One region of the Bacillus sp. ABR genome, then DNA from elsewhere that is predicted to be linked to it. Evidence: a T-box and tRNA genes for the amino acid it is inferred to sense, from the RefSeq annotation. Region 1 holds a T-box; the other holds one or more tRNA genes.
What was found. A T-box is a leader RNA that pairs with one kind of tRNA and senses whether it is charged. The one in region 1 lies ahead of tyrS (tyrosine--tRNA ligase), so its partner is inferred to be a tRNA-Tyr.
Positions count from the first base shown of each region.

Region 2: it has a tRNA-Tyr gene. The T-box ahead of tyrS (tyrosine--tRNA ligase) is inferred to sense a tRNA for this amino acid. The anticodon was not compared.

Region 1 is NZ_JAOYSL010000002.1:795,489-802,023, reverse strand. Features, by position in the region: gene OIT90_RS09545 (acetoin utilization protein AcuC) at 1-700, opposite strand, end outside; gene OIT90_RS09540 (CBS and ACT domain-containing protein) at 697-1,338, opposite strand; gene OIT90_RS09535 (GNAT family N-acetyltransferase) at 1,378-2,010, opposite strand; gene acsA (acetate--CoA ligase) at 2,166-3,890, shown strand; T-box leader at 3,949-4,180, shown strand; gene tyrS (tyrosine--tRNA ligase) at 4,234-5,502, shown strand; gene OIT90_RS09520 (antibiotic biosynthesis monooxygenase family protein) at 5,589-5,945, opposite strand; gene OIT90_RS09515 (esterase/lipase family protein) at 6,153-6,535, shown strand, end outside.
Region 2 is NZ_JAOYSL010000004.1:6,622-13,156, forward strand. Features, by position in the region: gene pbp4b (penicillin binding protein PBP4B) at 1-979, opposite strand, end outside; gene OIT90_RS13505 (PTS transporter subunit EIIC) at 993-2,372, opposite strand; gene OIT90_RS13510 (MurR/RpiR family transcriptional regulator) at 2,369-3,238, opposite strand; gene murQ (N-acetylmuramic acid 6-phosphate etherase) at 3,253-4,164, opposite strand; tRNA gene OIT90_RS13520 (tRNA-Glu) at 4,385-4,459, shown strand; tRNA gene OIT90_RS13525 (tRNA-Val) at 4,466-4,541, shown strand; tRNA gene OIT90_RS13530 (tRNA-Thr) at 4,545-4,617, shown strand; tRNA gene OIT90_RS13535 (tRNA-Tyr) at 4,646-4,730, shown strand; tRNA gene OIT90_RS13540 (tRNA-Gln) at 4,735-4,806, shown strand; gene rocF (arginase) at 4,943-5,854, shown strand; gene sigW (RNA polymerase sigma factor SigW) at 6,039-6,535, shown strand, end outside.

The DNA of each region.
Region 1 (6,535 bases):
CTTCGAGGAACGACTCATCTTCCGTAAATGCATCTAGCGGAATATTATAGGCGTAGCCATAGCCTTTATCGTGGCCTCTTTCCTGTACTTGTCCCGTTCCAGGGAACAAGTAGCGTCCTGTTTCATGAATGGAGACTGTACATACCTCTGGGTCGTCATAGAAGCTGAACTGGACACCATCGCCGTGATGAGCATCCGTATCAATATATAAAATTCTAGCGCCATATGTCTTTTGAATATATTGAATCGCCACAGAGCTGTCATTATAAATACAAAAGCCAGATGCACGCCCTTTGAACCCGTGGTGAAGCCCGCCGCCAAGATTGAGTGCATGCTGGGAATGACCGAGCATCACTTGATCAACTGCTGTTAACGTTCCGCCAACAAGGAGAGATGCCGCCTCATGCATGCCTGCGAACATCGGTGTATCCTCTGTGCCAAGACCGTAGCGTTCCCCCTCTGCTGTAGACAGCTTTCCTTCACTTGCCCGCTGCACGGCCTGGATATAATCTGCTGTATGGACGAGCTTTAATTCCTCCAGAGTAGCCATACGCGGTGCGACAATTTCATCCTCTGTTAACGCCTTCATTTTTTGAAGAAGATCATAAGTTAAGTAGACACGAAGCTGATTGAAGGGATGATCTTGGTTAAATTGGTACGTTTGAAAAGATGGTGAAAAAACAAAGGTCGCTTCCTTCATTTGATCGTCTGCTCCATAGGCCAGAGCACCTTATAGCCTTTTGCGCGAATCAGCTTCATCACATGATCTGCATGAATGGTTTGAAGGCGGAATACGAGCACTTTAGAAGCCTCATTGGCATGAGGATACACAAGCACACTCAGCAATTGAATATGCTGCTCCTTTAAAATGGCTGTAATGTCTGCGAGGCCTTCAGTCATCTGCTCCACTTCAACCTCTAAGTGCGATCCAGGCTGATCTGCACCTGTCAGTCTTACAAACGTACGAAGCAGATCTGTTTTTGTGATAATGCCTACAAGTTTGCCACGTCTCACCACCGGAAGACAGCCAATTCCGTGCTCAAAAAAGACACTTGATATCTCCTCAACGAAATCAAGCGGGTGAGCAGTGATCGTCTCTAATACCATGATCTCTTCGACTGGCCGCTGAATAAAGAGCTTTCTTTTCTCTGTCTCAAAAATACTTGGACTGGCATTTTTAATATCCCGATCTGTCACCATCCCAATGACAGATCCTTGATCAGATACGATCGGAATATGCCGGATGTGGTGTGCACTCATTTTTTGAATGGCTTCTTCAATCGTATCGGTTTTTCGCAGCGTGATCACATCACGCTCCATAATTTGTTCAATCATCATTGTTTACCAATCCCCTTTGCCAAAAAAACGAATTGAACGTTAATACATAAAGCGCTGATGGAAGCGAAGACGATCGAAACGCTCGATCGAATCAGGACTCACATGTTTCCCAATTCTGGCCATTAAACAATTGGCTGGATGTGAGCTAATCTCTGGCTCGTCTGTTGCAAACCAGACAAGACCGCCTGCGTTCATCATTTTCTCCATCATTTTGCGGTACTCCCAAACGTTTTTCTTTGTCCCCTTTAAATCCCAATGCCAGTAATATTCAGTTGTAATGATGATGTAATTCTCCATTTGCTCATCCATCATGCTCACATCAAGCAAATGCTTGCCAAGTGAGCATCCTCTAAATGGAGGAGCGACCTCAATTGCGCCAAGCTCAATTAAATTGTCCATTTTGCCCTCTGACCAGCGCTCAAGTGGATCAGGATACAAATACGTGACATAGCCTACGACAAGCTCATTCACTCTTGCAATGATAATACGTCCTTCTGGAAGATCTGCTATTTCAACAAGTGCTTGTTTCTGTTCCTCAGGCGTGCGAAATGCCGTTAGTCCTTCATGAAACGTATAGTTCGCAAGCGCTGATGCAGGTACCGGTCCTTCAATCAGGATGGAACCTGTTTCTCGCTCAATGGTTTTTGAATAATAAGTTTTAGGATGCTCCACGTATCCACCGCCCCTAATTCTAGTGAGTCGTCTCTATTCTATCTTAAATCTTGTAAGAATTAAAACGGTTTCATCAGAAGTTTTTTAAAAATTGAGAAAAAAAGTCATCTATACTATAATGGTCATTGTAAACGTATGCAAAGGGGGACTGTTTGATGAAATTGGAAACGCTACCATCAGTAAAAGGGGATTATCATTTAAATGATTATGAGCAGGCATACAAAGATTTTTCATGGGAGGAAGCTAGAAAAAACTTCTCCTGGTATGAAACAGGAAAAATAAATGCAGCCTATGAAGCGATTGACAGACATGCGGACTCGTTTCGTCAGAACAAGGTGGCGCTTCACTACAAAGATTCAGAGCGGGATGAAAAGTATACGTTCAGGGATATGAAAATCAACACAAACAAAGCGGGAAATCTATTCAAAGAAAAGGCACATGTGGAAAAAGGGGATCGCGTGTTTATCTTTATGCCAAGATCACCTGAGCTCTATTTTCTTCTGCTAGGCGCAGTGAAAATTGGGGCGATCGTTGGCCCGTTATTTGAGGCATTTATGGAAGGTGCCGTCAAAGACCGTTTAGAAAATAGTGAAGCAAAGGTGATCGTGACAACACCCGATCTACTTGAACGAATTCCATTTGCAGAGCTTCCAAAGCTTGAATCTGTCATCATTGTCGGCGGTGAAAATGAAGACGTCGATGGCGTTCGGACAATTCACTATGAAGAGGCGTTTGAGGAGGCAGCAAAGGAGCTTGAAATTGAATGGATGGATGAAAAAGACGGCTTCCTGCTTCATTACACATCAGGATCTACCGGTACGCCAAAGGGTGTGCTTCATGTCCATGGTGCAATGGTGCAGCAAGGCCAGACTGGTAAATGGGTGCTTGACTTGAAAGAAGATGACGTTTACTGGTGTACAGCTGATCCAGGCTGGGTTACAGGCACAGTGTACGGTATTTTTTCACCGTGGTTTAATGGGGCGACGAATGTGATTTTAGGCGGCCGGTTTAATCCTGATACGTGGTATGAAACCATTGAATCACTCGGTGTAACCGTTTGGTACAGTGCCCCGACAGCCTTTAGAATGCTCATGGGGGCAGGGGATGACCTCATTCAAAAATATGACCTCAGCTCGCTCCGTCATGTGCTAAGTGTGGGAGAGCCTCTTAATCCAGAAGTCATCCGCTGGGGAGATGCTGTTTTTGGCAAGCGAATTCACGACACTTGGTGGATGACAGAAACGGGTGCACAGCTGATTTGTAATTATCCATGCATGGACATCAAGCCGGGCTCGATGGGAAAACCAATTCCAGGCGTAGAAGCGGCGATTGTTGATAATGCAGGAAATGAACTTCCGCCATACCGGATGGGCAACCTTGCGATTAAAAAAGGCTGGCCTTCTATGATGCATACGATCTGGAACAATCCTGAAAAATATGAATCTTACTTTATGCCGGGAGATTGGTATGTTTCAGGAGATTCAGCTTATATGGACGAAGACGGATACTTTTGGTTCCAGGGACGTGTCGATGACGTCATCATGACGTCAGGAGAGCGGGTCGGTCCATTTGAGGTAGAAAGTAAACTGGTCGAACATCCAGCCATTGCAGAGGCTGGTGTCATTGGAAAGCCAGATCCGGTCCGCGGTGAGATTATTAAAGCATTTATTGCGCTCAGAAGCGGATATGAGCCGACAGATGAGCTGAAAGAAGAGATTCGTACGTTTGTGAAAAAAGGGCTCGCAGCACATGCGGCACCGCGAGAAATTGAGTTTAAAGACAAACTGCCAAAAACGAGAAGCGGAAAAATTATGAGACGTGTGCTAAAGGCGTGGGAGCTGAATTTACCTGCTGGCGACCTTTCGACAATGGAAGATTAATTTTTTCATCAGTTGACTTGATATCAAAAGTGTGTTAAAAATGACATTAGTTGAATATGAAAAGGTTTTGACTGAGATTCAGTAGAATGATCTTTCCCTGTTTAAGAGAGCTGACGGCTGGTGCAAGTCAGTACAAAGAGATATTCGAATTACCCTCACGAACCGCTTTTACGAAAAGGAGCATGCCCTGATTAGTGAAAGAACGGATCTGTCCGTTATCAGTGTAAGTGAAAAGACAAGATTTTTTGTCTTTTAAGCAGGGTGGTACCGCGATATATATCGTCCCTTCGTTCATTCGAAGGGGCGTTTTTTATGTTTCATTTTAAACAAAGGAGATTTGGATATGAGTCAATTGATGGAAGAGCTATCGTTTAGAGGATTAATTCAGCAGCAAACAGATGAAGAAGGTTTAACAAAATTATTAGCAGAAGAGAAAATCAAGCTATACTCCGGCTTTGATCCGACAGCTGACAGCTTACACATTGGTCATCTATTGCCAATTTTAACATTACGCAGATTCCAAGAAGCAGGTCATCACCCGATTGCTCTTGTTGGCGGTGCGACTGGACTCATTGGCGATCCTAGTTTCAAAAAAGCAGAACGTTCACTCAACCCAGCAGAAATCGTCGAACAGTGGTCAGATAAAATCAAAGGACAGCTGTCTCAATTTCTTGATTTTGAAGCAGGCGAGAACCCAGCCGTCATCGTGAATAACTACGACTGGATCAGCCAAATGAATGTCATCACGTTCCTTCGTGATATTGGAAAGAACTTCGGTGTAAACTTTATGCTGGCAAAAGATATCGTGAGCTCACGTATCGAAACAGGGATTTCTTACACAGAATTCAGCTACGTCATCCTGCAGTCTTTAGACTTCTTAAACCTTTACAGAAATGAAAATTGTAAGCTGCAAATCGGCGGAAGTGACCAGTGGGGAAATATCACATCTGGACTTGAGTTGATCCGTAAGTCTGAAGCAGAAGGAGCAAAAGCATTCGGTCTGACGATGCCGCTTGTCACAAAAGCAGACGGCACAAAGTTTGGTAAAACAGAAGGCGGCGCTATCTGGTTAGATAAAGAAAAAACGTCTCCATATGAGTTCTACCAATTCTGGATCAACACAGATGACCGTGATGTCGTGAAATACTTAAAATACTTTACGTTCTTATCAAAAGAAGAGATCGCATCGTATGAAGAAAAAGTGCAAACAGCACCTGAAAAGCGTGAAGCGCAGCGCCGTCTAGCAGAGGAAGTGACAACACTTGTACATGGCCGTGAATCACTAGAACAGGCAGTCAACATCTCAAATGCACTATTTAAAGGCGAGATCAATTCTCTTACAGCTGAAGAAGTGAAAGTAGGCTTTAAGGATGTTCCATCAATGGAGAAAAGCAGCACAGAAGAATTAACACTAGTTGATATTCTTGTGGAATCAAAGCTGTCTCCATCAAAGCGTCAAGCACGTGAAGATATCACAAATGGTGCTGTCTCCATCAACGGAGAGAGACAAACAGATAAAGACTATGTGCTCTCAGCTGACGACCGAATTGAAAACCAATTTACCGTTTTAAGAAGAGGGAAAAAGAAATACTTCCTTGTGACGTATAAATAAATCTTTATGAAACAGTAAACATCATGAAAAAGCACCTCAAATGTTCGTGTACATTGAGGTGCTTTTCTTTTTTATGTAGAAGTTGCTCATTCGTCTGCTTCTTGTTCAAGGAGTGAATCTTTGTTTGTATAAGCATGTTCTACCTTACAAATTCGGGTAGTATAGGATTCATACCAATCCTTTTTCCCCTTTTTTTGAACACGCTGATGTGCTGTATGTGCTTTCCATTCTTTGATGGCTGTTAATGAATCCCAGTAAGAAACAGTGATCCCAACACCATGTTCATCTCGTACACTTTCTATTCCAAGAAACCCATCTAGATCTTTCGCTAATTCTTCCATTTTTTGAGCAGCAGCAGCGTATTCTTTCTGCTCAACATTTGTTCGTTTTGATGTGAAAATCACGGCATAGTAGGGTGGAGCAGGGGTTTGCGTAAATAGCATCTAGTAGAACCTCCTTTTTCTATTGATATTATATATGAAAGAAAGAAGGTCTCGTAGTCTTTTTGTTTGAATTTAAAAAAGTCCAAGGTGCTTTTTGATTATTTATATTTCTGTAAAATCATCTCATAAACATTACCTTGTTCACTTTTCTGACATATTTTTCTTTTATAAAATAGAGTCGTATAAGATGAATAAGGGGGAATGAAAGTGATTTTTGTTAAGAAAAGGAGTTTGCAAATTCTCGTTGCACTTGCATTGGTGATTGGTTCAATGGCTTTTATCCAGCCGAAAGAGGTGAAGGCGGCTGAGCATAATCCGGTTGTGATGGTACATGGTATTGGTGGTGCCTCTTATAACTTTTATTCTATTAAAAGTTACTTGGTTGGACAAGGCTGGGATCGAAATCAATTATATGCTATCGATTTCATAGACAAAACAGGAAATAACCGCAACAATGGTCCGCGTCTATCCAGATTCGTCCAAGATGTGTTAGACAAAACGGGTGCCAAAAAAGTAGATATTGTGGCTCATAGTATGGGCGGGGCGAACACATTATACTATATTAAGAATCTTGATGGCGGAGATAAAAT
Region 2 (6,535 bases), on a different contig from region 1:
CCATATCTGAGGTATTCGAGAAAAGTCCAGCGTGGCCGGAGATACCTGCCATTGAGTAATATGCTTTCTCGTCGTGTACTTCACCTAGCAGGGTGTACCGTCGGATGTTTTCAAAATCGATTACACCGTCTCGTGAATTGCCTAAACGTTCTGTTGCTGCAAAATGCTTCGGCTTGAAGCCTTTTTGCAGCGGATTGAACATTGTGTGTTTGAGACCTAACGGCCGATAAATGGTTGACTCGACATATTGATCAAGAGGCATGCCTGTTTTCTTCTCGATGATCATGCCTAGCAGCATGTAATCAATGTCACTATAAATGTGCTGGGTACCTGGCTTGTATTGCAGCGGTACTTTTGGCAGCCATTTCATCGTTGTTTTTCTATCTTGAGAATAAAAAGAGCCAGCTGATTCTTTGCTATAAAATAAGACACTGGAAGGGAGACCGGCAGAATGGGTGAGAAGATCCTTTACCCGGAGCTGGTCTTTACCGGTTACCTTTGCATCAGGTTCATCCTGAAAATCTGGAAGGATGGTCTGTATTTTTTCGTTGACATCAAGTTTTTTCTCGTAGACAAGCTTTTGCAGGGCATAGTTGGTCGCATACATTTTTGTATTGGATGCCAAATCGAATAGTGTATCCTTTTTCATTTTTTTATATGATTTGAGCGCTGTTGTACCATCGTATTTTTGCCGGTAGCCATAGGCTTTTTGATGGACGATCTTTCCGTCCTTGATAATGATGAGAGCGGCTCCTGGAAATCCTGCTTTGATGTCATTTTGAATCATTTGATCAACCTTCCTCAGCTGCCTGGAAGAAAAACCTACTTGTTCCGGTCGTTTTGCTTTTTTTAAGACGGGATATTCTTCAGGTGCTGTTTTAGACAAAGACGATACAGGATGGGAGCTAGTTGCAAATGTTTGTACTGGTAACCCAAGGAGCATGAGCAGACATGTGATCAAGAGAAAACATTTCTTCAAGGTCTAGACCTCCTTATTGATTGTGATCCTCGAATTCAACAGCCATATCATCATGAAATCCAAATAAGTATGTGAAGAAAAATCCAGCAACATATGCGATAAATAGTCCAATTAAGTAAAGAAGCATTTGATGTGTGTGAACAATAAAGGTTAATGGAAGACCAGATACACCGATGGCTTTCGTCGCGATTTGGAAGTAGGCTTGAAAAGCGCCGCCGATTCCTGCACCAAGACAAGCGGTGAGAAATGGTCGTCCTAGCGGGAGTGTGACACCAAAAATGAGTGGTTCACCAATGCCCAGCATCCCAGAAGGAAGTCCACCAGCAATGGCTCTTTTGAGCTTTTTCTTTTTTGTTTTCATATATATGGCGAATGCAGCGCCTACCTGTCCTGCACCGCCCATAGCGAGAATTGGCAGAAGCGGGTCATCTCCAATTGAATTGATGAGTTCCATATGAATCGGTGTCAGCCCTTGATGAAGTCCTGTTACAACAAGTGGAAGGAAGGTCGCACCAAGAACAAATCCTGCGAAGATTCCGCCCATATTTAATAAGTAAGTCAGTCCTGAGGTGATGGCATCAGATATAAATCCGCCGACTGGCATGAAGACAACATACGTGAAAATGCCTGTAATGAGTAGTGTGATGGTAGGTGTGACGATGATATCAAGAGATTGCGGGACGAAGCGTCTAATTCGGGTTTCCACAAGTGCCATAAAGATGGCGGCTAGAAGAACACCGATGAGTCCGCCTCTGCCTGGTAGAATATTTGTGCCAAATAACATAATGTCTGCGGAGGCTGGGTTAATAATGAGAATACCAGCTAATGCGCCTAATGCAGGAGAGCCTCCAAATTCCTTTGCGGCGTTTGTTCCGACTAATATCCCTAGGTAGGCGAAAAGGCCAGAACCTATAACTGTTAAAATAACTGCGGCTTGAGATTTTTCGTCAAGCCAGCCTGCTTGCACGATCGCTTTTGTAATCCCAGTAATAAGCCCTGAAGCAACAAGTGCCGGAATGATTGGAATGAAAATGCTGGCAATCCGCCGTAAGAACAGCTTGAACGGTGTGCGGTTTTTTTGTGAAATGGCTTGCTTGTTTTTTTGTGCTTCGTTGTTTAAATCATAAGAGCCAGACGCATTTAGAAGCTGTTCAAACGCACTTGATACTTGGTTGACAACGCCGGTACCTAAAATGATTTGAAGCGTTTCTGCTTCGACGACGCCAATGACGCCATCGAGTTCTTTGATTGCTGTGATGTGAACTTTTTCATTATCGATCGGTGTAATTCGAAGACGTGTCATACAATGTGTATGGGAAGAGATATTTTCAGAACCACCACAGAGTGAAAGAATGTCTTTCGCCAACTGCTGATATTTCTTTTGATGACTCATGTTGAATCCCCCTTTGTTTTTCGTTTCATGGAGCGGATGGCATGCCTTGTCTTGTCAATATATTGGGCTGTCTCTTCATATTGACGAGAAGCTAAACTGAGGAACAAGACATCAATTAAGTAGAGCTGTGCCATTCTAGAGGAAGTGGCAGCACTGCGAAAAGGTGCTTCATTGGAACCGGACGTCGATAGGTGAACATCACATAAAGCAGAAACGCTAGTATGACCTGGATGTGTTAAAGCAATGGTTTTCACTTGGTTGTCTTTTGCGAGCTGAAGGGCTTGAATGATGTCTAACGTTTCTCCTGAAAAGGAGATACCAAACACAATGTCATTCTCTCCTGCATTTGCGATGACCGTAGATGCAATGTGCATGTCAGTGAAGGCTGTCGCTGCATAGTTAATTCTGAGAAATTTCTGCTGGGCATCAGCTGCGACGATGCCAGATGCACCAACACCGATAAAATGAATTTGGTTTGCATTCAGCAGTAATTGAACAGCCTTTTCTAAAGCATCTGCATTTAAAATAGAAGCGGTGTCCTTAATCGATTGAATCGAGTTTCCAGCTGTTTTTTGAATAATGGATTGAAGTGGTTCATCTTGTTCGATATCTCTGTAGCCTTGTTTATCGTCATGCATCAAGTCTCCAGCGATCCGCATTTTTAAATCTTGATAGCCATCCAGCCCGAGAGATTTACAAAGACGGATGACTGCAGAGCTGCTTGCGCCGGCTGCCTGACTGATTTCGTGTACTGTACTTTTAATGACTTTGTCAGGATGGGCAAGGATATAGTCTGCAATGATTTTTTCAGATTGGGGGAGCTTTGATTTGATTGTGTGTAGTAGGGTAAGTCCGCCTGCTGACATGAGCTCTGCCTCCTTTAGGATTGATAACGTGAGATCGCTTTGTCGATATGACCATTCGTTTTGCTCAGTAAATCTTTGGCTGTTTTCTTGTCTGTGTTTGTTTGGAGCATGACGATGGCGGTTTTGACTTCTAAGTCTGCTGCTTCGAGAGTCTTCACGGCTTGTTCGTAGGAAGCATTTGTCACATGTTGAATGATGGTGATGGCGCGTTCTTTTAATTTATGATTGCTGACTTTTACATCAACCATCAAGTTTTCATATACTTTGCCTTGTCTGATCATGACTGAGGTGGAAAGCATATTTAAAATCATTTTATGAGCGGATGCTGCTTTCATTCTTGTTGACCCAGTGATGGCTTCTGGTCCTACAATGACCTCAATGGCGCAATCTGCAAGCTCGCTAATTTCTGCTTGTTCATTGCAGCTGAGTGCTACTGTTTTAGCTCCAATTGACTTTGCATAGTTTAAAGCGCCGATGATATAAGGTGTCCTGCCGCTTGCGGCAATTCCGACGACTGTATCTTTTGATGTCAGGTGGATGTGTACTAAATCCTGTTTGCCGGCTTCTTCACTATCTTCCACATCTTCGGCAGCTTGAGAAAAAGCTGAGTCTCCGCCTGCCATGATGCCTACAATGACATCAGGTGAGACGCTATAGGTTGGGGGACATTCGACAGCATCCATTACGCCAATTCGGCCGCTTGTTCCGGCGCCTAAATAAACGAGTCTGCCTCCATTTGAGATGGATTCATAGGCAAAGTCACTTGCTGTTTTGACATGGGGAAGTACAAGGTTGACTGCTTGAGCGACCTTCCTATCTTCTTCATTAATCATCTGGAGTATTTCAAGCGGATTTGCTTGAGAAATTCCCATTGTGTTGGGGTTTCTTGATTCTGTTGTCAAAGAACGCAGTTGAGATGGCTGCATGTGACATACCTCCTTATTTCTTCATTTTCAGTATATTGAGTATGATATGAAATTTCAATATTATATTTGAATATTGAAATTATATTTCAGCCGAAATGTTGAATAAATAGGGAGTAAATAGTTAGAAAATAAAAAAAATAAAAATCCCCTTTACAAAAGGGGGACAACCTGTATATAATAACTTTTGTCAGCTTCACGGAAACAACAAACTTGACAAACTGGCCCGTTGGTCAAGCGGTTAAGACACCGCCCTTTCACGGCGGTAACACGGGTTCGAATCCCGTACGGGTCACCATGATGTGGAGGATTAGCTCAGCTGGGAGAGCATCTGCCTTACAAGCAGAGGGTCGGCGGTTCGAGCCCGTCATCCTCCACCATATGCCGGTGTAGCTCAACTGGTAGAGCAACTGACTTGTAATCAGTAGGTTGGGGGTTCAAGTCCTCTTGCCGGCACTGTTTTATCTTTATCAATTCCATATGTGGAGGGGTAGCGAAGTGGCTAAACGCGGCGGACTGTAAATCCGCTCCCTCCGGGTTCGGCGGTTCGAATCCGTCCCCCTCCACCATTTTTGGGCTATAGCCAAGCGGTAAGGCAACGGACTTTGACTCCGTCATGCGTTGGTTCGAATCCAGCTAGCCCAGTTAAGACACCTTTTTGAAAAAGGTGTCTTTTTTTATGTTGGCAGAGGGACTGTATAACTATTCAAAATGTTGTCGAGTTGAGTCAGAAGGCATCAAGAAAGTAAAATATAAGCATGAACGGAAAGGGGATGTACATATGGGAGAGCAAAAGAAGGTCACGATTATTGGAGTTCCAATGGACTTGGGTCAAACGAGAAGGGGCGTCGATATGGGCCCGAGTGCGATTCGTTGTGCAGGCGTAAAAGAAAAATTGGAAACGCTCTCATTTGATGTAGAGGATCTTGGAGATATTCCAGTTGAACAAAGAGATGATGAGAAAGGTTTATATACAAGTGAAAAGCTGAAAAATTTGACGGAGAATGCTGGGGCAAATCAGCTGCTTGCTGAGAAGGTTGACAGTATTGTGCAATCTGGTTCGTTTCCGCTCATTTTAGGCGGTGATCACAGCATTGCGATTGGCACACTTGCTGGGGTAGCCAAGCATTATGAAAACTTAGGGGTCATTTGGTATGATGCACACGGGGATTTGAATACGGAGGAAACCTCTCCTTCTGGAAATATTCATGGCATGCCGCTTGCTGTCAGTCTCGGTTTTGGGCATGCTGATTTAACGAATATTGGCGGTTATTCGCCTAAATTGAAGCCTGAAAATGTCGTTATAATTGGTGCTCGATCTTTAGATGAAGGAGAGCGGGCATTGATTCGAGAGAAAGGCATTAAAGTGTATACGATGCATGAAATTGATCGTTTAGGGATGACAAGGGTGATGGAGGAAGCGATTGCGTATCTAAAGGAGAGAACAGATGGTGTCCATCTGTCGCTTGATTTAGATGGATTAGATCCAGCGGAATGCCCTGGTGTAGGTACTCCGGTAGCAGGGGGCATTAGTTACCGGGAGAGTCATCTCGCAATGGAGCTTTTAGAGGAGGCGGGTATTTTAACGTCTGCTGAATTTGTTGAAGTAAATCCGGTTTTAGATGAGAAAAACAAAACCGCTGAAGCGGCAGTTGCGTTAATTGGTTCATTAATGGGTGAAAAGCTATTGTAGAGCGGGACTTGTTCCCGTTCTTTTTTTGTTTTGGGAAAATTTAAGGATATGTTAAGGTTTTTACCGGTTGATAAGCGTAACACACTGTCAAAAATTTGTTACACTATTTTTTAGAGGAGAATGAAACCTTTTGGAAAGAGGTTCGTATACATAAAGACCGGTGAAGGCAGAGGTTGAATATACTATGGACACAATGATTAAAAAGAGAATTAAGCAAGTGAAAAAAGGCGACCAGAACGCATTTGCAGACATCGTAGACCTGTATAAAGACAAAATTTATCAGCTGTGCTACCGTATGCTTGGGAATGCACATGAAGCGGAGGATATTGCGCAGGAGGCGTTTATTCGTGCTTATGTGAATATCGAAAGCTTTGATGTGAACCGTAAGTTTTCCACGTGGCTGTACCGCATTGCAACCAACCTGACCATCGACCGTATTCGCAAAAAAAAGCCGGATTATTATTTAGATGCAGAGGTGGCAGGAACAGAAGGATTAAATATGTATTCTCAAATTGCTGCTGATGGCATTTTGCCAGAGGATGAGGTGGTGTCTCTTGAATTATCGAGTACCATTCAGCAAAAAATTTTAAGATTACCCGACAAATATCGTTCGGTCATCGTATTAAAGTATATTGATGAACTCTCGTTAAAAGAAATTAGTGAGATTCTGAATATACCAGT